Regions from separate parts of the Streptomyces sp. NPDC093591 genome, predicted to be linked through region 3. Evidence: riboswitches for the same ligand, from Rfam matches in the RefSeq annotation. Region 3 holds a riboswitch; each other region holds the start of a gene.
The links. Region 3 has a riboswitch for cobalamin ahead of ACIREI_RS06195 (prenyltransferase/squalene oxidase repeat-containing protein). Riboswitches for the same ligand answer to the same signal wherever they lie in the genome.
Positions count from the first base shown of each region.

Region 1: linked by a shared signal. The riboswitch ahead of ACIREI_RS43930 (cobalamin biosynthesis protein) and the one ahead of ACIREI_RS06195 (prenyltransferase/squalene oxidase repeat-containing protein) in region 3 are both predicted to bind cobalamin.
Region 2: linked by a shared signal. The riboswitch ahead of ACIREI_RS18600 (energy-coupling factor ABC transporter permease) and the one ahead of ACIREI_RS06195 (prenyltransferase/squalene oxidase repeat-containing protein) in region 3 are both predicted to bind cobalamin.

Region 1 is NZ_JBIWIY010000031.1:61,245-69,032, forward strand. It holds gene ACIREI_RS43915 (lysozyme) at 1-561, shown strand, start outside; gene ACIREI_RS43920 (anion permease) at 737-1,975, shown strand; gene ACIREI_RS43925 (hypothetical protein) at 2,019-2,240, shown strand; cobalamin riboswitch at 2,365-2,508, shown strand; gene ACIREI_RS43930 (cobalamin biosynthesis protein) at 2,607-3,551, shown strand; gene ACIREI_RS43935 (cobyric acid synthase) at 3,548-5,059, shown strand; gene cobN (cobaltochelatase subunit CobN) at 5,056-7,788, shown strand, end outside.
Region 2 is NZ_JBIWIY010000008.1:141,073-148,860, forward strand. It holds gene ACIREI_RS18585 (prolyl oligopeptidase family serine peptidase) at 1-1,152, opposite strand, end outside; gene ACIREI_RS18590 (M20/M25/M40 family metallo-hydrolase) at 1,158-2,462, opposite strand; gene ACIREI_RS18595 (M55 family metallopeptidase) at 2,455-3,288, opposite strand; cobalamin riboswitch at 3,440-3,628, shown strand; gene ACIREI_RS18600 (energy-coupling factor ABC transporter permease) at 3,658-4,365, shown strand; gene ACIREI_RS18605 (energy-coupling factor ABC transporter substrate-binding protein) at 4,362-4,736, shown strand; gene cbiQ (cobalt ECF transporter T component CbiQ) at 4,743-5,492, shown strand; gene ACIREI_RS18615 (ATP-binding cassette domain-containing protein) at 5,489-6,322, shown strand; gene ACIREI_RS18620 (APC family permease) at 6,382-7,788, shown strand, end outside.
Region 3 is NZ_JBIWIY010000002.1:643,011-650,798, reverse strand. It holds gene ACIREI_RS06215 (ECF transporter S component) at 1-501, opposite strand, end outside; gene ACIREI_RS06210 (ABC transporter ATP-binding protein) at 498-2,207, opposite strand; gene ACIREI_RS06205 (energy-coupling factor transporter transmembrane component T) at 2,204-3,307, opposite strand; gene ACIREI_RS06200 (SCO2322 family protein) at 3,307-3,957, opposite strand; gene ACIREI_RS06195 (prenyltransferase/squalene oxidase repeat-containing protein) at 3,960-5,162, opposite strand; cobalamin riboswitch at 5,279-5,423, opposite strand; partial or broken gene ACIREI_RS06190 (phosphotransferase) at 5,454-6,098, shown strand; gene ACIREI_RS06185 (nuclear transport factor 2 family protein) at 6,100-6,567, opposite strand; gene ACIREI_RS06180 (alpha/beta fold hydrolase) at 7,156-7,788, shown strand, end outside.

The sequences.
Region 1 (7,788 bases), on a different contig from region 3:
TTCGTCTACGTCAAGGCGACGGAGTCCCACACCTACCGCAACCCATACTTCAGCCAGCAGTACAACGGCTCCCGCAATGTGGGTCTGATCCGCGGCGCGTACCACTTCGCGCTGCCGAACAAGTCGTCGGGCAAGGCGCAGGCGGCGCACTTCGTGCGCAACGGCGGCGGCTGGAAGTCGGACGGCTGGACTCTGCCGCCCGCGCTCGACATCGAGTACAACCCGTACAGCAAGCACAAGTGCTACGGGCTGAGCAAGGCGAAGATGGTCAGCTGGATCCAGTCCTTCAGCAACGAGGTGAAACGGCTGACCGGTCGCCGTCCGGTGATCTACACCACCACGCACTGGTGGAACACCTGCACCGGCGCCAGCCGCGCCTTCGCCTCGAATCACGCACTGTGGATAGCCCGCTACGACTCCGCGACCGCGGGGGCTCTGCCGGCCGGATGGCAGTTCTGGACCATCTGGCAGTACGACAACGGCAGCGGCAGCCTGCCGGGTGACCAGAATCTCTTCAACGGGTCGATGACCCAGCTGAGGAAGTTCGCCCGGGGCTACTGAGCCTTGCGGCGTCTGGGCCGCGCGATGACCGACGAGACCGACGGAGCGGCGATCTCCGCTTCCGTCAGAACAACCCCCTCCACAGGACACCGTGCGGCCTGCCCCAGTTCATCTTCCGTTCACTCAGGTTACCTACGTTCGTCCGGACAATGACCTCGAACGATTGCCTGGGTAAATGGAAAACTTCTCGCTGATCCTCGCGATTGTGGTGGTAACCGCACTCGCGTTCGATTTCACGAACGGTTTCCACGACACCGCCAACGCGATGGCCACGACCATCTCGACCGGTGCGCTCAAGCCCAAGGTCGCGGTGGCCATGTCCGCCGTGCTGAACCTTGTCGGCGCCTTCCTCTCCGTGGAGGTCGCCAACACGATCTCCAAAGGTCTCGTCGACGAGACCGGCATCCGTCCCGAGGTCATATTCGCCGCCTTGGTCGGCGCGATCCTCTGGAACCTGCTGACCTGGCTGGTCGGACTGCCCTCCAGCTCCTCGCACGCCCTCATGGGCGGCCTGATCGGCGCCACCATCGCCTCGGCCGGCGTCGGCGCGGTCCACGGCGACGTGCTCGTCACCAAGGTGCTGATCCCGGCGATCGCCGCCCCGCTGGTCGCCGGCATCGCCGCGCTGCTGGCCACGCGCCTGACGTACTCCCTCGGCAAGAAGGCCGACGGCAACGCCTCCAAGAAGGGCTACCGCGCCGGCCAGATCGCCTCCGCCGGCCTGGTCTCGCTGGCCCACGGCACGAACGACGCGCAGAAGACGATGGGCATCATCACCCTCGCCCTGGTCGCCGGCGGCACCCTCGCCCCCGACTCCGACCCGCCCATGTGGGTCATCCTCTCCGCGGGCATCGCCATCGCGCTCGGCACCTACCTCGGCGGCTGGCGCATCATCCGCACCATGGGCAAGGGCCTGACCGACCTCCAGCCGCAGCAGGGCTTCGCCGCCCAGACCAGCGCCGCGACGGTCATCCTGGCCTCCTCCCACCTGGGCTTCTCCCTCTCCACCACGCACTCCGTCTCCGGCGCGGTGATGGGCGCGGGTCTGGGCCGCAAGGGCGGCGTCGTCCGCTGGTCGACGGCCACCCGCATGTTCGTCGCCTGGGGCCTCACGCTCCCGGCCGCCGCACTGGTCGGCGCGCTCGCCGAGTACGTGACCGGCTTCGGCGCCTGGGGTACGGCCCTCGTCGCGATCTTCCTGGTCGCCTCCAGCGCCGCCATCTGGAAGATCTCCCGCCGTGAGGTCGTCGACCACACGAACGTCAACGAGACCGACGAGCCGGCGGGTGTCGTCACCACGGCGATGGCCGCCGTGACCCCGCCTCCCACGGGCGGCTCGGTGAGCGAGGAACTGGCGGCCACCATCCCGGCCCCGTCCTCCGAGCCGACGCCTTCGCAGACCACCACGGTCTGACACCCAGCCGCTTACTCACCCCAGTTACCCAGGAAGAAGAATCATGAAGATCGACTGGGCGGCCCTCGGCTCCGTCTTCGGCGTCAGCCTCGTGGTCACGGTGGCCCTGGTGGGCCTGTTCACCCTCGGTATCGCGGGCCTGTCCCGCCAGGAGAAGGCCTCGGCCCAGGGCGGCTCGGCGGCCCTCGCGGTCACCGGCGCGTACGCGTGCTTCGCGGCGTGTGCGGCGGCTGTGACCTACGGCATCTACCTGATCGTGGCCTGACGCATCCGGCCTCCGCGTCCGCCCTGCCCGCCTCCGTCTCACGACGGTGGCGGGCAGGGCGCTTTTCCACCCCGGTGTGGGGTTCTGCACACTCCGCTGTCGCAGGTCAACGGCAAGTTGACGCCCCTTCCAACCCCGTGGTGGACTTCCGGAGCCATGTACGGCGGCAGAAGAGGAAGCCGGTGAAAGTCCGGCGCGGTCCCGCCACTGTCACCGGGGTAGAAAGCCCCGGGAGCCAGGAACTCTCGCCGCCGGTCTCGTCGAACCAGGGCGTGGACACCCTGAGTGAGGACATAACGCGATGCTCGCCTGCCGATCGACATGCAGTATCAGACCCGCGTCTGACCCCACGGTCGGCTGACCCCGATGCGTGCCGATCGCGTCTTCGCGTACGGCGCCGCCGCCGGACTCCTCGGTGACCTGCTGCTCGGCGACCCTCGCCGGGGGCATCCGGTCGCCGCGTTCGGGCGTGCCGCCGGCGCCGTGGAGCGGGTGTTGTGGCGGGACCACCGAGGGTGGGGCGCGCTGCACACCGCCGTGTGCGCCGGTGGCGCCGTAGCGCTCGCAGCCTTCGCCGCTCGTGCCGTACGTACCTCTCCCGCCGCCTCTCTCGCGCTGACCGGCGCCGCCACCTGGGCCGTCGTCGGGGGGACTTCGCTCGCCCGGGAGGCCCGGGTCATCGGGCGTGCCCTGGAGGCCGGCGATGTCGAGGCGGCCCGGGCGCGGCTGCCGCATCTGTGCGGGCGGGATCCGCAGGCGCTGGACGCGGACGGGATCGCCCGGGCCGTGGTCGAGTCCGTCGCCGAGAACACCTCCGACGCGGTCGTGGGGGCGCTGGTGTGGGGGGCCTTGGGAGGAGTGCCGGGGCTGGTCGGGTTCCGGGCCGTGAACACGCTCGACGCCATGGTCGGGCACAAGTCGCCCAAGTACCGGCGGTACGGGTGGGCTTCGGCCCGGCTCGACGACGTCGCCGGGTGGCCCGGGGCGCGGCTCACCGCCGTGCTCGCGGCTGTGGCGGGGGGCGATCCGCGGGGGGCCGTGCGGGCCTGGCGCGCCGATGCCGCCAAGCATCCGAGTCCCAACGCCGGGCCGGTCGAGGCGTCGTTCGCCGGTGCCCTCGGGGTGCGGCTGGGCGGGACCCTGTCGTACCGGGGGCGGGTCGAGCACCGGCCCGTGCTCAACGGCGGTGCCGGGCGCGCCGTCGTCACCGGCGACATCGAGCGTGCCGTACGTCTCTCCCGGCGCGTCGGTTGGCTCGCGCTCGGCGTCAGTGTCGCCGCGCGCCGCATCGTGAAGGGGCGTACGTCATGACGGGCGGTGGGCTTCTCGTCGCCGGTACCACCTCCGACGCCGGCAAGAGCGTCGTCACCGCCGGGATCTGCCGGTGGCTGGTGCGGCAGGGGGTCAAGGTCGCGCCCTTCAAGGCGCAGAACATGTCCCTCAACTCGTTCGTGACGCGGGAGGGGGCCGAGATCGGCCGGGCGCAGGCCATGCAGGCGCAGGCCTGCCGCGTCGAGCCGACCGCGCTCATGAATCCCGTACTGCTCAAGCCCGGTGGCGAGCAGAGCAGTCAGGTCGTGCTCATGGGCAAGCCGGTCGGGGAGATGAGCGCCCGTGGGTATCACGGCGGTCGGCAGCAGAAGCTGCTCGGGACCGTGCTCGACTGTCTTGCCGAGTTGCGGGGCACGTATGACGCGGTGATCTGTGAGGGGGCCGGCTCTCCCGCCGAGATCAATCTGCGGCGGACGGACATCGTGAACATGGGGATCGCGCGCAATGCGCGGCTGCCCGTGCTCATCGTCGGTGACATCGACCGTGGCGGGGTCTTCGCCTCGTTCTTCGGGACGGTCGCGCTTCTGTCCCCCGAGGACCAGGAGTTGGTCGCCGGGTTCCTCGTCAACAAGTTCCGGGGGGACGTCTCGCTGCTCGAACCCGGTCTCGACATGCTGCACGGCCTCACCGGCCGGCACACGTACGGCGTCCTGCCCTTCCAGCACGGGCTCGGCATCGACGAGGAGGACGGGCTGCGGGTGTCCCTGCGGGGCGCGGTGAGGGAGTCGCAGGTCTCCGCGCCCGTCGGCGAGGACGTGCTGCGCGTCGCCGTCTGCGCCATCCCCCTCATGTCGAACTTCACCGACGTCGACGCGCTGGCGGCCGAACCGGGTGTCGTCGTGCGGTTCGTGGACCGGCCGGAGGAACTCGCCGACGCCGATCTCGTCGTGATTCCGGGGACCCGGGGGACGGTCAAGGCCCTGGAGTGGCTGCGGGAGCGGGGACTCGCGGACGCGCTGGTCCGAAGGGCCGCCGAGCAGCGGCCCGTTCTCGGCATCTGCGGCGGCTTCCAGATCCTCGGCGAGCACATCGAGGACGAGGTCGAGAGCCGCAAGGGGCAGGTGGAAGGGCTCGGTGTCCTTCCCGTGCGGGTGCGGTTCGCGCGCGAGAAGACCCTCACCCGGCCGGTGGGGGTAGCCCTCGGCGAGCCCGTCGAGGGGTACGAGATCCATCACGGGGTCGCTTCCATGGCCGGCGGCGAACCCTTCCTTGACGGCTGCCGGGTCGGCCAGACCTGGGGCACGCACTGGCACGGCTCGCTGGAGTCGGACGGTTTCCGGCGGGCCTTTCTGCGTGAGGTGGCGGCCGCCGCGGGCCGTCGCTTCGTGCCGGCCGCCGACACGTCGTTCGCCGCGCTGCGCGAGGAGCAGCTCGACCGGCTCGGCGACCTGATCGAACAGCACGCGGACACGGACGCGCTCTGGCGGCTCATCGAGTCGGGCGCGCCGCAAGGACTGCCTTTCATTCCACCGGGAGCGCCCGCATGAGCACTGTGTTGTTGTTGTCGACCGCCGACACGGACCTGCTGGCGGCCCGCGCCGCCTCCGGTGCCGACTACCGGATCGGCAACCCGACCCGCGTGGACGTCGAGAGCGAGCTGCCCGCACTGCTCGACGGCGCGGACATCGCCGTCGTACGACTGCTGGGCGGCAAGCGGGCCTGGGAGGACGGGCTCGCCAAGCTCAAGGGGTCCGGCGTGCCGACCGTGCTGCTGGGCGGCGAGGCCGTCCCCGACGCCGAGTTGATGGCCGAGTCGTCCGTGCCGGCCGGTGTCGTCGCCGAGGCGCTGAAGTATCTCGTCGAGGGCGGGCCCGCCAACCTCACCGAACTCGCCCGGTTCCTCTCCGACACCGTGCTGCTGACGGGCGAGGGGTTCGTCGAGCCGCAGAAGATGCCGGAGTACGGCGTCCACGGCGAGCGTCCCCTCCTCGACGGCCGTCCGACGGTCGGCGTGCTCTTCTACCGGGCCCATGAGCTCAGCGGCAACACCGCCTTCGTGGACACCCTGTGCGACGCCATCGAGGCTCAGGGCGCCAACGCCCTGCCGGTGTACTGCGGTTCGCTGCGCGGGGCCGACGCGGAGCTCTACGAGATCCTCGGCAAGGCCGACGCCCTGGTCGCCACCGTCCTCGCGGCGGGCGGCACGCACGCCTCGCAGGCGTCGGCGGGCGGCGACGAGGAGGCCTGGGACATCGGCAGGCTCGCCGAGCTGAACGTCCCCGTGCTGCAGGGCCTCTGCCTCACCTCGTCGCGGGCCGCCTGGGACGAGTCCGACGCCGCGCTCTCCCCCATGGACGCGGCGATGCAGGTCGCGATCCCGGAGTTCGACGGGCGCCTGATCACCGTGCCGTTCTCCTTCAAGGAGCAGGGCCCGGACGACGTGCCCGTGTACGTCGCCGAACCGGAGCGGGCCGCGCGCGTCGCGGGGATCGCCGTACGGCACGCGCGGTTGAAGCACAAGCCGAACGCCGACAAGAAGCTCGCGCTCGTCTTCACCGCCTACCCGACCAAGCACTCGCGCGTCGGCAACGCGGTCGGCCTGGACACGCCCGCGTCGGCGGTACGGGTCCTGGACGCGCTGAAGGCCGCCGGGTACGGCCTCACCGAGTACCCCGACAACGGCGACGAGTTGATCCACCGGCTCATCGAGGCCGGCGGGCACGACGTCGAGTGGCTCACCGAGGACCAGCTGGCCGCCGCGCCCGCGCGGGTGCCGCTGGCCGACTACCGGACCTGGTTCGACAAGCTGGATCCCGAGCTGCGCGACGCCATGCTGGAGGCGTGGGGCGAACCGCCGGGTTCGCTGTACGTCGACGGCGAGGACATCGTCCTCGCCTCGCTCCAGTTCGGGAACGTCGTCGTCATGATCCAGCCGCCCCGCGGCTTCGGTGAGAACCCGATCGCGATCTACCACGACCCGGACATGCCGCCGTCACATCACTACATGGCGGCGTACCGGTGGCTGGACAACTCGTTCGGCGCCGACGCGATCGTGCACATGGGCAAGCACGGCACGATGGAGTGGCTGCCCGGCAAGGGGCTCGGGCTCAGCGGCGGTTGCGCGCCGGACGCCGTTCTCGGTGATCTGCCGCTGATCTACCCGTTCATCGTCAACGACCCCGGCGAGGGCACCCAGGCCAAGCGCCGCGGTCACGCCACCGTCGTCGACCACCTCGTGCCGCCGATGGCACGGGCCGACACCTACGGTGACCTGGCCAAGCTGGAGCAGCTCCTCGACGAGTACGCGCTCGTCTCCGACCTGGACCCGACGAAGGCGCCCGCGGTCCGGGCGCAGATCTGGACGCTGGTCAAGGCGGCCGAGCTGCACCACGACCTGCACGTGGACGAGCAGCCGGACGACGAGGAGTTCGACGAGTTCGTCATGCACATCGACGGCTATCTGTGCGAGATCAAGGACGTGCAGATCCGCGACGGGCTGCACATCCTCGGCGGCGGGCCGGTCGCCGAACCGCGCGTCAACCTCGTGCTCGCCGTGCTGCGCGCCTCGCAGGTGTGGGGCGGGCAGGCCAATGCCCTGCCGGGGCTGCGGGCTTCGCTGGCCGCTCATTTCGGGCTCGACGAGAAGGAGTTGCTGGGCGAACCGGGTGCGCCGCTGAAGGTGCCGGTGGAGCTGTCCGACCTCGTCGAGGGCCCGTCGCGTACGGCGGCCGACGCGATCGACCTGCTGGAGCAACTGTGCCGGCGGGTCGCGGAGGGGATGGAGTCCCTGGCGTGGGACGCGGCGGCCGTCCCGGCTCTCGTCCGTGACGTCCTCGGCACCGAACTCCCCGACGCCGTCGCCGTGTTGGAGTTCGCCTGCGCCGAGGTCGTGCCTCGCCTGGCGAGGACCACCGACGAGATCGGCCACATCCTCAAGGCCCTCGACGGCGGTTACGTCCCGGCCGGTCCGTCCGGCTCGCCCACCCGCGGACTGGTCAACGTCCTGCCGACGGGCCGGAACTTCTACTCCGTCGACCCCAAGGCCATCCCGTCCAGGCTGAGTTGGGAGGTCGGCCAGTCGCTCGCCGACTCGCTGGTCGCCCGCTACCTCCAGGACACCGGCGAGTACCCGAAGTCCGTCGGCCTGACGGTCTGGGGCACGTCCGCGATGCGCACCCAGGGCGACGACATCGCCGAGATCCTCGCGCTGCTGGGCTGCCGCCCGGTGTGGGACGACGCCTCGCGCCGGGTGACCGGCTTCGAGGTGATCGGCCTG
Region 2 (7,788 bases), on a different contig from region 3:
CTGCGGTTCGGGGTAGTAGGCGGGGTCGACGGCGTCGTCGTGCTCGGCGCCGATGACCCTGGCCCGGCCCGTACAGGTGTCGAGCTCGACCACCTCGTGCGCGCTGCGCGGGCTGGCGCCGACGGCGACGATCCGCTCGCCGTGCACCGCGAGGGTGGGCTCGAACTCCGTCCAGGGGCCCGCCGCGTCGACGATCTCGCCGGTCTCCGGGTCCAGGACCCCGAGGGCGGTCGACCCGCGTCCGTGCACGACGGCGATCAGTCCGCCCGCCAGCGGGGCGAACCAGCGCAGGCCGGGCTTCCACAGCGGCCCGCCGAACTCCTCCTCGCGCGGGCACAGGGGCTCGCCGTCGCGGTAGAGGTTCCACCAGCCGCTGCAGTCGCTCGCGTACAGCAGCCGGCCGTCCGGCGACCAGTCCACCTGCGCGATGGACTCCTCCGGCCCGCCGGCGACGGTCCGCGGGCCGCCGAGCGTGCCGTCGGCGCCGACCTCGGCGACCAGCAGCTCCGTACCGTCCCACGGCATCCGCGGATGGTCCCAGACGAGCCACGCCGCGCGCCGCCCGTCGGGCGAGAGCCGCGGCCCGGTGACGAACCGGTGCCGGTCGTCGGTGAGTTCGCGTACGGCGTCCCGGTCCCCGGCCGCCGAGCCGTCCAGCGGGACGGCGGCCAGGACGCGGCGCACATCGGTGGGGCCCTCGCCGGTGAACTCCTCCAGCACGCACCACACTTCACCGAGTTCGAGTCGCACCTGCGGTTCCACCCAGCGCAGTCCACCGCCCACCGCGGAGACGGGAGTGAGCGGGCGCGGCTCGCCGCCCTCGTCGTACCGGTAGAGCCGCTGATCGGCGAAGTCGACGAAGACGACGAGCGGCCTGCCGTCGACCACCACGCCCGCCCAGGGATGTCCGCCGTACTCGACGACCCGGCTGCGCACGTTCCACGGCGCGGGCAGCACCGACTCCTCCACACCGTCGGCCCGTCGCCGCACCAGGGTGCGCCGCCCGCCCTCCGTGGGCCGGGGCTCGGTCCACCACGCCTCGTCGCCGACGAAGCCCACGTACTCGGGGTGCCCGTCGTGCCTGGCGGCGAGGGCCGCGTCGATGGGCGAGGGCCAGGAACCGTACGCCAGCGTCCGCACCGTCTGCCTCAACTCCCCTAGGCCGTCCGCAGAAACCGGTCGAGTACGCGGACGCCGAAGTGCAGCGCCTCGACCGGCACCCGCTCGTCGACGCCGTGGAACATGGCCCCGTAGTCGTAGCCGTCCGGCAGCTTCAGCGGGGAGAAGCCGTAGCCGGTGATGCCGAGCCGCGAGAACTGCTTGGCGTCCGTGCCGCCGGGCATGCAGTACGGCACCACGTGCCCCTCGGGCGCGAACTCCTCGACGGCGGCGCGCATCCTGGCGTACGTCGGCGAGTCCACCGGCGACTGGAGGGCCACCTCGCGATGGTGGAACTCCCACTCCACGTCGGGCCCGGTGAGTTCGTCGAGGGTGGCGCGGAACTCGTCCTCGACGCCCGGCAGATAGCGGCCGTCGATATGGGCCACGGCCTCCCCCGGGATGACGTTGACCTTGTAACCGGCTTCCAGCATCGTCGGGTTGGCGCTGTTGCGGACGGTCGCCTCGACGAGCGCGGCCGCCGGCCCGAGCTTCTCCAGCAGCCCGTCGACGTCGTCCAGGTCGGCCTCCAGGCCGTACAGCGCGGCGAGTTCGGCGAGGGCGGCGCGGACCGTCGGGGTCAGCCGCAGCGGCCACTCGTGGGCGCCGATCCGGGTGACGGCGGCGGCGAGGCGGGTGACCGCGTTCTCCCGGTTGGGCCTGGAGCCGTGCGCCGCCCGCCCGCGGGCGGTGAGCCGGACCCAGCCGGTGCCGCGCTCCCCGGCCGCGATGGGATAGATCTGCCGCCCGCCGCCGTCGTGGAAGGTGAAGGCACCGGCCTCGCTGATGCCCTCGGTGCAGCCCTCGAAGAGCCCCGCGTGCCGGTCGGCGAGAAATCCGGAGCCGTCCTCGGCGCTCGCCTCCTCGTCGGCGGTGAACGCGATCACGACGTCCCGCCGGGGCCGCACGCCCTCCCGCGCCCAGGCCCGGACGACCGCGAGGACCATCGCGTCCATGTTCTTCATGTCGACCGCGCCCCGGCCCCACACGACCCCGTCACGGATCTCCCCGGAGAAGGGGTGCACGCTCCACTCCCCCGCCTGCGCGGGCACCACGTCCAGATGACCGTGCACGAGCAGCGCGTCCGCCGACGGGTCGGTGCCCTCGATCCGGGCGACCACGTTCGTACGGCCGCTCGTGCGCTCCAGCAGGGTGGGCTCCAGGCCCGCCTCGGCCAGCCGCGCGGCCGCGTACTCGGCGGCGGGCCGCTCCCGGCAGTCGCCGCCGCCCCGGTTGGTGGTGTCGATGCGGATGAGGTCGGAGGTGAACGTCACGACCTCGTCCAGTGCCTGCCCGTCAGCCATACTGCTCCTCCACCGCGGCCGAGACGATCGTGGTCACTGCCTTGAAGGTACGGATTCCCTCGTACATCCGCTCGCTGGTGTACGCCACCTTCCGCTCCCCGATCCGTTCGACGCCGGGGACGACGGTGGCGGCCATGGCGAGATGCTCGGCGTCGAACTCGACGGCGACGGTGAAGGGCCCGCCGCTCACCGGCGCCTGACGGACCGCCAGCGCGGCGGCCTCCTTGGCGGCGGCCCGGATGTCGGCGGCGGTCCTGGCCGGCGTACGGCACACGGCCGCGTACCGCGAGACGTGGTCCTTCACGGCGACCTTCAGCGCCCCGGGCGCGTACCCGAGCGCGTCCTCGCAGGCCACGTCGTCGCCGGTGACGAGCACGACGGGCACGCCGTATTCGGCGACGACATGCGCGTTCAGCAGCCCCTCGCTCGCCCGCACGTCGTTCAGCCACACCCCGGTGATGGAGTTGGCGAGGTAGGTGTGCGCGAGGACGCCCTCCATGCCGGCGCCCGCGTGGTAGCCGACGAAGGCGATGCCGTCCACGTCGCCGTGCTGGACGCCCTCGACCATGGACAGCGCCTTGTGCCGGCCGGTGAGCATCTCCGCCCGCTCGTCGAGCCGCTCCAGCAGGAGATTGCGCATGGTCCAGTGCGCCTCGTTGATGACGACGTCGTCGGCACCGCCGTCGAAGAACCCCAGCACCGCGGCATTGACGTCCGAGGTGAACATCCCCCGGCACCGCTCCCACTGGGGCGTTCCGGGCAGCACGTCGGCCGGCCAGGTCACTCCGGTGGCGCCCTCCATGTCGGCGCTGATGAGGATCTTCATGTGGATTCACGTTACGCGCCGGCGAGGGAACTTCCTACGAGTCGGAGAGCCGTATCGAGGGCGGGTCCCGTCCTTGCGGCAGGCGCCTGACGAGCGGCGAGCGCCCCTTTCGAGCCCCCGAGGCGCGCTTGTCAGCCACCCTGTGCGGGCACTACTGTCACCACGCCTTGGTGAACGGGAAATCCGGTGTGATGCCGGTGCGGCCCTCGCCACTGTGAATCGGGAAGTCCGGCTCCAGCCCTCGAACGGGCAGCCACTGGGACCTTCGGGACCCGGGAAGGCGGAGCACGGGCGGTGGTACCCGTCAGCCAGGAGACCGGCCAAGGCGCGTCAACCATCCACGAGGTGCTGGAGAGGGTCTGCTGAGCCATGCACATAGCCGAGGGTTTCCTGCCTCCGGCGCACGCCGTCGCCTGGGGCGTCGCGTCCGCGCCGTTCGTCGTCCACGGAGTCCGTTCACTCACCCGTGAGGTCAGGGAGCACCCCGAGAGCACACTGCTCCTCGGCGCCTCCGGGGCCTTCACGTTCGTCCTGTCCGCGCTGAAGCTGCCCTCGGTGACCGGCAGCTGCTCCCACCCCACCGGCACCGGCCTCGGCGCCATCCTGTTCCGGCCGCCGATCATGGCGGTCCTGGGCACCATCACCCTGCTCTTCCAGGCGCTGCTGCTCGCGCACGGCGGCCTGACCACGCTCGGCGCCAACGTCTTCTCGATGGCGATCGTCGGGCCCTGGGCCGGATACGCCCTGTACAGACTGCTGCGGCGGTACGACGTGCCGCTGATGGTGGCGGTGTTCTTCGGGGCGTTCGTCGCCGACCTGTCCACCTACTGCGTCACCAGCGTCCAGCTGGCGCTCGCCTTCCCCGACCCGAGCAGCGGATTCCTGGGCGCGCTCGGCAAGTTCGGCTCCATCTTCGCCGTCACCCAGATCCCCCTCGCGGTGAGCGAGGGCCTGCTCACGGTGCTCGTGATGCGGCTGCTGGTGCAGTCCAGCAAGGGGGAACTGACCCGGCTGGGCGTGCTCCTCACCAAGGACAAGAAGCAGTCCGGGACCGAGACCGAGGCGGTGGCCCGATGAGCAGGAACACGAAGATCAACCTCTTGCTGCTGCTCGTCGTGGCCGCCCTCGCCGTGCTGCCGCTGGCCCTCGGCCTCGGCGACCACAAGGAGGAGCCGTTCACGGGCGCCGACGCCGAGGCGGAGACCGCGATCACCGAGATCGAGCCGGACTACAAGCCCTGGTTCTCGCCGCTGTACGAACCGCCGTCCGGGGAGATCGAGTCGGCGCTCTTCGCCCTCCAGGCGGCCCTCGGCGCCGGTGTCCTCGCCTACTACTTCGGTCTGCACCGGGGGCGGCGGCAGGGCGAACAGCGGGCGCTGGAGCGGGTGGGGGACACCGGCGGCGCAGCCGGTGACACCGCCGGGGAATCCACGGCCGAAAGGGCCTGACCTCCCGTGCTGCCGATCGACGCGGCGGCGCACAGCAGTCGCTGGCGCCGCCGTCACCCCGTGGACAAGGCCGTGCTCGGGCTCGGTCTCACCGTGCTCGCGATCTCGCTGCCGCCCTGGCCGGGCGCGGCCCTGGTGCTCCTGACGTCAGTCATAGTGCTGCTGGGACCGGCGGGCGTGCCCGGCCGTCGGCTGTGGCGCGCCTACCGCGTGCCGCTGGGCTTCTGCGTGACCGGCGCGGTCACGTTGCTCGTCCAGGTCGGCGGGCCGGAGCGCTTCGTGTCCCTCGCCGACGACGGTCCGCTGCGCGCCGGTGAGCTGCTGCTGCGTACCTCGGCCGCCTCGCTCGGGGTGCTGCTGTTCGCCTTCACCACCCCGATGTCCGACCTGCTGCCCCGCCTGGTGAAGGCCGGGGTGCCCGCGCCGGTCGTGGACGTCGCCCTGGTGACGTACCGCATGAGCTTCCTGCTCCTGGACTCCATGCGCCGTATCCGGGAGGCCCAGGCCGCCCGGCTCGGGCACATGAGCCGGGCCGCGGAGTGGCGTTCCCTGGCCGGGCTCGGGGCCACCGCCTTCGTGCGGGCCTTCGACCGGGCCACCCGTCTCCAGGCCGGGCTCGCCGGGCGCGGCTACGACGGCACCCTGCGCGTCCTGGTGCCCGAGGCCCGGGTCTCCGTCCGCTTCACGGCCGTGAGTTGCGCGCTCCTCGCAGCGCTGGCCGCCCTCACCCTCGTACTGGAAAAGGCCCTGCCATGAGCGAGCCCACCGCACTGGTCGCCCTGCGGGGCGCGTCCTACGCCTACGAGGACGGCCCCGTCGTGCTCAGCGACCTCGACTTCGACGTCCGCGAGGGGCGCGCGCTGGCGCTGCTCGGCCGCAACGGCAGTGGCAAGACCACGCTGATGCGGCTGCTCAGCGGCGGACTTCGCCCGCGCGACGGGCAGTTGACGGTGGAGGGTGCGCCGGTCGCCTACGACCGCAAGGGCCTGACCCGGCTGCGTACGACCGTTCAGCTGGTGGTGCAGGATCCCGACGACCAGCTCTTCGCCGCGTCCGTCGCCCAGGACGTCTCCTTCGGCCCGCTGAACCTCGGTCTGCCCGACGTCGAGGTGCGCGCGCGGGTCGACGAGGCGCTCGCCGCCCTGGACATCACCGCGCTGGCCGACCGGCCCACGCACCTGCTGTCGTACGGGCAGCGCAAGCGCACCGCCATCGCGGGCGCCGTCGCGATGCGGCCGCGGGTGCTGATCCTGGACGAACCGACCGCCGGGCTCGACCCGGACGGCCAGGAGCGTCTGCTGGCCACCCTCGACGGGCTGCGCGCGGGCGGCACCACGGTGGTCATGGCCACCCACGACGTCGACCTGGCCCTGCGCTGGGCGGACGACGCGGCGCTCCTCACCCCGTCCGGCGCACGCACCGGTCCGGCGCCGGAGATGCTGGTCCGCACCGATCTGCTGCGGCAGGCCGGACTGCGGTTGCCGTGGGGGGTGGCGGCGGCCCAACTCCTGCGGTCACAAGGGCTGTTGTCCGAGGCGGCAGCCGGTCCCTCCACCGCCGAGGACCTGGCCGCGCTCGTTCAATGACCTGAATGTCTCCTTACTCCCTGTTGTATGGATCCACGTACTAAAGGGAGTGAAGGAATATGGCCGACGACATCGCGGACGCGGGGCGACCCCCGTCCGCCGGCTTGAAGCCCGATGCGATCGGGTTCGTCGACGCGCTCGTCATCGGACTCAACTCCACCTCCCCGGCGTACTCGGTGGCGGCGGTCATCGGCCCGGTCGTGGCACTGGTGGGGATCCACGCCCCCGGCGTGATGCTGGCGTCTTTCGTGCCCATGCTGCTGATCGCATCGGCCTTCTTCTACCTCAACAAGGCCGACCAGGACTGCGGCACCACCTTCTCCTGGGTCACCCGGGCCATGGGGCCGTGGGCCGGGTGGCTCGGCGGCTGGGCCATCACGATGACCGGGGTGCTGGTCGTCGGATCACTGGCGGACGTCGCCGTGACCTTCGCCCTGCTCGCCTTCGGCCTCGACAGCTGGGCCGAGAACGACGCCGTGCGCCGGCTGCTGACGGTGCTGGTCATCCTGCTGATGACGGCCGTGTGCGTCATCGGCACCGAGGTGTCGGCGAAGGTGCAGAACGTCCTGATCACCGCCCAGGTCGTCTGTCTGCTCGCCTTCGCCGTGGTGGCGCTGTACCGGGTCTACGCCGACACCGGCACGCTCGGCTCCGTCGAACCGTCGATCGGCTGGCTGGACCCCTTCGGAGCCGGCGGGGCGTCCCTGACCGGGGCCCTGCTGCTCGGCGTGTTCATCTACTGGGGCTGGGAGTCGGCCGTCAATCTCACCGAGGAGGTGGAGGACTCCGCCACCGCCCCCGGCAGGGCGGCCGTGTGGTCGACGGTCATTCTGCTGGTGACCTATGTGGCGGTGGGCTTCGCCGTGGTCGCCTACGCCGGAACCGCCTACCTGGCCGAGAACGCGGCCGAGGAGGAGTTCGTCTTCGCCCTGCTCGCCGGCGAGGCGATGGGCGGCTGGGACTGGGTGGTGCTGCTCTCGGTCTCCACGTCCGCGCTGGCGTCGACACAGACGACGATCATCCCGGCGTCCCGTACGGCACTGTCGATGGCGCGCCGTCATGCGCTGCCCGCGCGTTTCGCCCGCATCCACCCGCGCTTCCGCACCCCTGACGTGAGCACATGGTGGGTCGCCGCCATCGCCATCGCCTGGTATCTCGTCGTCAACGAGATCAGTGCCAACGCGCTGTTCGACTCGCTCACCGCGCTCTCGCTGCTGATCGCGTTCTACTACGCGCTCACCGGTGTCGCCTGCGCCGTGTACTACCGCCGCCAACTCACCAGCAGCGTCCACCACTTCGTCCTGATCGGCCTCGGTCCGCTCGTCGGTGCCGTGCTGCTGGCCTGGCTGCTGGTGGAATCGGTCATCGACATGTCCGACCCCGCCAACTCCTACAGCGGCGACTCCTGGTTCGGACTCGGTCCCCCACTCGTCATCGGCATCGGCATCACCACCACGGGCGTCCTC
Region 3 (7,788 bases):
GCGATCCGGGCCCGGCAGCAGCCCGGCCCCCATCGTGAACCACCCCATCGACAGCATCTGGAACGGCATCCACGGCCCCACCCCGCCCGTGAGCAGAGCGGACGCGAACATCGTCACCGCGCCCAGAACGAAACCGAAGCCCGGGCCGAGGACCCGGCCGCTGAGCACCGTCAGGAAGAACATCGGCTCGATACCGGCCGTACCGGCACCGAGCGGGCGCAGGGCGGCACCGGTCGCCGCCAGCACACCCAGCATCGCCACCGCCTTCGGGCCGAGCCCGGACTCGGAGATCGTCGCGGCGACGACGGCGACCAGCAGGAGCAGCAGGCCGGTGAAGAGCCAGGGGGCGTCCTGGGCGTGTGCGCTCACCTGCGAGGTGGGCGGGGAGAGGAAGGGCCAGCCGAGTGCGGCCACGCCGACCACGCTGACCAGGACGAGGGCGGCGACGGAGCGGGGGCCCAGGCGGACGGGCCGGGCCTGGGGAGTGGGGTTGCCGGTCATGCCAGGGACTCCCGTACCTGCGCGACCGTGAGCCACCGCTGCGGGGCCAGGATCTTGGTGACCTGCGGGGCGAAGGACGGGGAGGAGACGACGACCTCCGCCGTCGGGCCGTCGGCGATCACTTCGCCCTCGGCGAGAAGGATCACACGGTGCGCGAGCTCGGCGGCCAGCTCCACGTCATGCGTGGCCAGCACGATGGCGTGCCCCTGGGCGGCGAGGCCGCGCAGCAGCGTGACGAGGCGGGCCTTCGCGGCGTAGTCGAGGCCGCGGGTCGGTTCGTCGAGGAGGAGCAGCTTGGGGCGGGCGGTCAGGACGACGGCCAGCGCGAGGGTGAGCCGCTGGCCCTCGGAGAGGTCGCGCGGGTGGGTGTCGTCGCAGATGTCCGGGAGGAGCTCGGAGACCAGGGCTCGGCAGGTGCCGGGCGCCGCGCTCGCGTCGGCGTCGGCGGCCGCGCACTCGGCGGCGACCGTGTCGGTGTAGAGGAGGTCGCGGGGTTCCTGGGGGACGAGGCCGACGGCTCCGCCGAGGGTGACCGAGCCGGCGGAGGGTTCGATGAGGCCGACGAGGGTGTTGAGGAGGGTGGACTTTCCGGCGCCGTTGCGGCCCATGACCGCGATGGTTTCGCCGGGGGTGACGGTGAGGTTGATGTCTCGTAGGGCTTGGACGCGGTCGCGGGTTACCGCGAGGGCTTGTACTTCGGCTGCGCAGGACGAGGGGTGTGTGGGGGTGCGCCTGCGCTTGAACCATCGGCGGGGGGTGGTTTTCTCGCCCAATGGGTCGGGGGGTGTGGGTTGTTGGCGGCTGCGGGCTTGTTGTGGCTGGTCGCGCCCACGCGGCGGTAGCCGCAAATCAAATACAGCCCCGCGCCCCTGGGGGGCGATGTCGTCCCGTTCCTCAAGTTGTTGCCGTAGGTCTGCCGCCCTGCGGCGCGCGTCCCTCACCGTCAGGGGGAGTGGGGACCAATCCGCCAGGCGGCCGAGGGCTACGACCGGCGGGTACACCGGGGATACGGCCATGACCTCCGCCGGGGTGCCCAGGACCGGGGCCTCGCCGGGAGCGGACAGCAGGACGACCTGGTCGGCGTACTGGATGACGCGCTCCAGGCGGTGTTCGGCCATCAGGACCGTGGTGCCGAGGTCGTGGACCAGGCGTTGGAGGACCGCGAGGACTTCCTCGGCGGCGGCGGGGTCCAGGGCCGAGGTGGGCTCGTCGAGGACCAGGGCGCTGGGGTGGGGGGTGAGGACCGAGCCGATCGCGACGCGCTGCTGCTGGCCGCCGGAGAGGGTGGCGATGGGGCGGCCGCGGAGGTCGGTGAGGCCGAGCAGGTCGAGGGTCTCCTCGACGCGGCGGCGCATGACGTCCGGGGCGAGGCCCAGGGACTCCATGCCGTAGGCCAGTTCGTCCTCGACGGTGTCGGTCACGAAGTGGGAGAGGGGGTCCTGGCCCACCGTGCCCACCACGTCGGCGAGTTCGCGCGGCCGGTGGGTGCGGGTGTCACGGCCGGCCACCGTGACGCGGCCGCGCAGGGTGCCGCCGGTGAAGTGCGGCACGAGGCCGCTCACCGCGCCGAGGACGGTGGACTTGCCGACGCCCGACGGGCCGACGAGGAGGACCAGTTCGCCTTCCGGGACCTCGAAGTCGACGCCCTGGACGGTGGGTTCGGGGGCGCCGTCGTAGGTCACCGACACGTTCTCGAAGCGGATCACGACGGCTCCTTGGGGGTGGCGGCAGTGCGGGGTGCGGGACTGCGGGGTGCGGGGCTGATGAACGCCGGGAGCAGGCCGAGGAGGACGGCCGCCGCCGGCCACAGGGGGAGGGCGGGGGCCACGAGGGGGATCACGCCGGGGCGCAGGGCCGCCGGGTCGCGGGTGGCGGCGAGGGCCAGCAGGGCGGCGACCGCCGCGCCGGAACCGGCGACCAGCCAGGCGCGGGCGTCCCAGCGGTCCGGACGGTAACGGGTGCGCAGGGAACGGCGACCGCCGAGCCGCAGCCCTGCCAACGCGGCGACGACTCCGCAGAGGAGGACAGGGAGGCCGTACGTCGCACCCTCGGCGGTGAGCAGTCCGTACGTTCCCGCGCAGACGCCGAGCAGGCCGCCGAGGGTGAGCGCGCTCGTCGTACGGCGGACGCGGGGCGGGACGTCGGCGCCGCGGCCGTAACCGCGGGCGTCCATCGCGGCGGCGAGGGCGACCGAGCGCTCCAACGCGCCCTCCAGGACCGGGAGTCCGACGTGCAGGAGGCCGCGGATGCCCGTGTCGGGGCGGCCGCGCAGACGGCGGGCGGCGCGCAGGCGCTGGACGTCGGCGATGAGGTGGGGGGCGTAGGTGAGGGCGACGACCACCGCCACGCCCATCTCGTAGAGGGCGCCGGGAAGTGACTTGAGGAGGCGGGCGGGGTGGGCGAGGGAGTTCGCCGCGCCCACGCAGATGAGGAGGGTGGCCAGCCGCAGGCCGTCGTAGAGGGCGAACAGGAGGGTCTCGACGGTGACCTTGCCACCCAGGCGGATGCCCTGCGCCCAGTGCGGGAGGGGGAGTTCGGGGAGGGCGACGATCACGTGCGTGCCGGGGACGGGGGAGCCGAGAGCCACGGCGAAGAAGAGGCGGATGAGGAGGACGGCGAGGGCGAGCTTGACGAAGGCCGTGTAGGAGCGGGCCCAGGGGGCGTCGGGGCGGCAGGTCGCCACCACGTAGGCGGAGGTCGCTATGAGAAGGGCGAGGAGGAGCGGGTTGGTGGTGCGGGTGGCCGCGGTACCGAGGGCCAGTGACCAGAGCCACCAGGCGCCGGGATGCAGCTGTGGCCCTGCCATCACGCCCGCCGCCGCCGTGCCTGCCAGACCGCTGCCGCTCCCAGTACGGCCACTACGGCGATCCCCGCCAGTAGGCCCAGCGAGGGGCCGCCCTCCGACTCGTCCTGCTTCTCGGTGGCCGTGTCCTCGCTTGCCGCGGGCTTCCTGCCCCCCGACACCGGCTCCCCGCACCCCTTCTCCGGATACCCCGAGATCGCGCACAACAGGGCGTTCGTGTCGTACCGCAGGGGCTTGGCCACCGCGGCCAGGGCCTCTGCCGTGCTCGCGTCGGGGGCGACCCGGGCGCATGCCGTACGGCGCGCCGGGGGCGTCTCGTCGGACGGGGCGTCCGCCGTCGTACCGAAGTCGATGACCAGGGCGACCCGCTTCGTGCCGTCCTGCGCCGGCGTCCTCGCGCAGATCACCGCGAACTCGGCCGCACCCCTCGGCTTCGCCGCGTCCTTGGAGTCCTCGCTCACCGCGAAGCGGAAGCCCTGGACATCGCCGTCGGAGGGGCGGGCGAGGGAGGGACCCTGGGTGGCATAGATCCAGGTGTCGCCGTCGCGGTCCCAGAAGGACCAGTAGCGGTAGCCGGTGGCGTGGGCGGCCTGGGCCGCGCCGGTCAGCAGGACCAGCGCGGCCAGGAGTGCGGTGAAAGCACGTCGGACCACGGTCACTTGCCCTTGTTGCGGCCGCTGATCAGGAAGCCGACGCCGATGCCCGCGACCAGGCCGACGCCGATGATCCACCAGACGCTGACGCCGTTGTCGTCGTCCTGCCGCTGCGACGCCTTCGCCGATTCGGTCTTCGCCGTCCGCGGGGCGGGGCCCTGCGCGTTGAGCCGCTCGACCAGGTCCGTGCCGCCGAAGTCACGCGGGTCGGCGCCCGTCGCGTCGGCGGCGAGGATCAGCTGGGCGTAGGCGGCGGGGCCGCTCTGCTTCGCCCAGGCCGCGGCGTTCTTCTCCAGCCACGTCAGGGGCTCGCGGGCGGCCGACTCACCACCCTGTACGGCGAGCGCGACGACCGCGTCCGCGGTGTTGCCGTAGTCGGGCTGGTCCTCGGCTCCGGCGAGGGCGGACTTCAGGTGGCCGTCCTTCTCAAGTGCCTTGCCGAGGTATGCGGCGCCGTTGGCCGCGGCCTGCTCCCGGGTGAGGTCCGTCGAGTCGGTGCAGGCGATGTCCTTCTCGTCACCGGCCCGCGCCGTCAGCGTGCCCATCCCCAGGGCACCGACGACGGCGGCCGCCGTCGCGTCCGCGTTGGCCGACAACGTGCCCTTCTTGTCCGGCTGGTAGGCGAAGGCGCCGCCCTTCGCGCACGGCAGGGACAGGTTGAGCAGGGCGTCGTAGGGCGACTTGCCGTCCTTGCGGACCTCGGCGGGGTCGTCGCCGAAGGCGTTGAGTGCGCCGATCACGACCGAGGTCGAGTTGGCGTCACTGGCCCCGCCGGGCGTGTAGCCCCAGCCACCGTCCTTGTTCTGCACGGACTTCAGCCAGGTCACCGCCTTCTCGACCCCGGTGTCGTGCTCGCCGACCGCGGCCAGGCCCTGGACGGCGATGGCCGTGCTGTTGGTGTCCACCATGACCTTGGCGTCACACGCCTTGGAAGGGGCTGCGCGGAACGCCGCGAACGCCCCGTCGGCGCACTGCTGCCCCGCCAGCCATTCGATCGCCTCGGCGGCGGGCTCCAGCTCCATGCGGTTCTGCGCGATGAGCACGAGCGACTGCCGCCAGACGCCGTCGTACGTCGGGTCGGCGGTGCCGTACAGCCCGGCGGGGAGCGAGGCGGACGGGGACGGGGTGGCGGCCTGGGCGAGCGGAGTCGCTGTGCCGATCACGGTGACGGCGGCCAGGGCCGCGGCGCTGCGGCGGACGTACATGATCGGCGGGTGCCCTTCCCTCAGGGGAACCGGGCAGCACAGGGGGGACCCCCGGGCGGCTCGGCTCCGTATACCTCGACGGTGCCGTGCTCCGGCCGGCTGCCGGGACACGTGAGCCGGTCACGAATCCGTACGGGGCGATCCGGCTTGCCACGAGGTGGCTCACGGTTGCGGGTCAGCGCCGGATTTGCACCGGCTTCCCCCTGTACGGGTGTGATGACGACGTCGTCACTCTACCGGCCCGTAACGAAGCGGCTGAGGGGAGGCTGTGTGGGGGATAGGTTCGGGCGCATGGGGATCACGGCGAGGGCAGGGCGGCGGCTGCTCGGTTCGGGGCGCGCGTGCGCCGTGTACGAGATCGACGAGGCGTGGGTGCTGCGCCACGACCGGGAGGGCTACAGCGACTCACTCGCCGAGGCCGCCCTGATGGAGCGGCTGCGCGCGCACGGCTACCCGGTGCCGGCGGTCCGGCTCGCCGACTCCTCGCGGAACGAGCTGGTCATGGAGCGTTTGTACGGCCCGACGATGCTGGAGGCCTTCCTCGCGGGACGGGTCGACCCGCGTGAGGGCGGGGACATCCTGGCCCGCCTCCTGCGGCGGTTGCATGCCGTCCCCGGGCGCGTCGTCCGCCTGGACCTCCACCCGGACAACGTGATGCTCACTCCGGACGGCCCCCGCGTCATTGACTGGGCCAACGCTCAGGAGGGCGACCCGGGCCTGGACTGGGGCATGTCCGCGGTGATCCTCGCGCAGGCCGCCCTGGCCGACGAGCGGTTCGCCACACCCGTCCGCGCGATGCTCGCCGCCCTCCTCGCCGACCCCTCCGACCTCACCGAGGACGGCCTCACGCAGGCCCTGCGCCGACGCGCCGCCAACCCGACGATGACGGCACGCGAGGTCGAAGTGCTCGGCGAGGCGGAGGAGTGGATCCGGACCTTCATGGCCTGGGCGGGCGCGGGGTGGGTCCGCCGAAGGCCAGATGGAGGACCCGGGCGGACAGCAGCCATATGCCGTCCGGCGACCTGCGGAACGTGTCCTCGTAGTGGCCCACCTGCACCGGGGGGCCCGGCGGGATCAGGCCGCCCTCGTGGCCGTCGACGCGGTACGTCGTGAAGTACGAGGTCGCCGTCGCGGTGTCGGCGGACGTCACCGTGACGAGGATGTTGGACATCAGGCGCCGCGAGAGACGGTCGGCGGGACGGGACCCGAAGTACGCGCGCAACGCGCCCCGCCCCTGGACGAGCCGCTCCCCCGCCGGCCACTCCCACGTGCCGTCCTCGGCGAACAGCTCGGCGACGGAGGACGGTTCGCCGAGGTCGAGGCGGTGGACGAAGTCGACGACGATGCGCTCGCAGGCGCGTTCGGCGAGAAGGTGCTCAAGGCAGTCGAGGTGCTCCATGGGCATGTATTGAACGTGCCGGACGGAGGGCCACGGTTCGGCTGGATTTCGCCCCTGGCGGTCGACCGGTGTTGCCGAGCTCCACCATGGGGCGTGCCTGATTCCCCCTGCGGAATCGGTCTGTCTTTTGTGGATGGACCGGTATCGGGCGACGTCAGGATGCGCGGTGTGTCGGGCGACTCCATCATGTGGGTACGACCTACGGCACGCATGATCGCCGCCCTGGGCCGTTGTGATCACGATGCTGTCAAAAGTAAACGTGCACTTTGCGCCGATTGGCTCCTGACATGGCTGGAATGGTCCGGCGGAGGGCGGCAATCCTCTACCGTTTGGTCGGTGCGAGCGGCCCTCGGGGACGCGCAACCGTCACCCCATGACATTGCGTCTTACGAAAACCCTTGGTCCGTCGCTACAGACGGCTGGTTTGTGTGTCGACTGGCGCCCTGACGGGCGGGATGCTGGTTCTCTGGGTCCCGCTCCGGGCGGCCGCGGCGCTGGCGACGGGAGGCACACCTGGTGTTGGGAAGTGTCGAGAGCGGCGATGGTGGGAGGCTGCTCTCCTTCGAGACGTCGGGGGACCCGAAGGGGCACCCGGTGTTCTTGCTGCATGGCACTCCGGGCAGCAGGGTCGGACCGCGTCCACGCGCCATCGACCTCTACAAACTGGGCATCCGGCTCATCTCCTACGACCGGCCGGGATACGGGGAATCACACCGGTTGAAGGGCCGCACCGTCGATCACGCCGCTGCGGACGTGGAGGCCATCGCCGATCACCTGAAGATCGACCACTTCTCCGTGGTCGGTCGTTCCGGCGGCGGGCCGCACGCGCTGGCCTGTGCCGCGCTGCTTGCGAACCGGGTGGCGAGCGCCGCCGCGCTGGTCAGCATCGCGCCTCCCGATGCCGAGGGGCTCGACTGGTTCGAGGGGATGGCCGAATCCAACGTCATCGCCTACGAGGCCGCTACCGCGGCACTCGACGAGGGCTCCGTGGAGTGCCTGGACCGGCTCAAGGCCAACTTGGCCAGCAACGCGGATGCCATCCGTGACAATCCCGAATCGCTGTTGAGCTTGCTGACCCCGGAGATGCCCACGGCCGACAAGGCCGTGGTGGGGCACGGCGGCATCCGAGGTCTGCTGCTCGCCAACTACCAGACCAGCGTGGTGCGTTCCTCCTTCGGATGGCTCGACGACGTGCTCTCCTTCCGGCGGGACTGGGGCTTCGAGCCA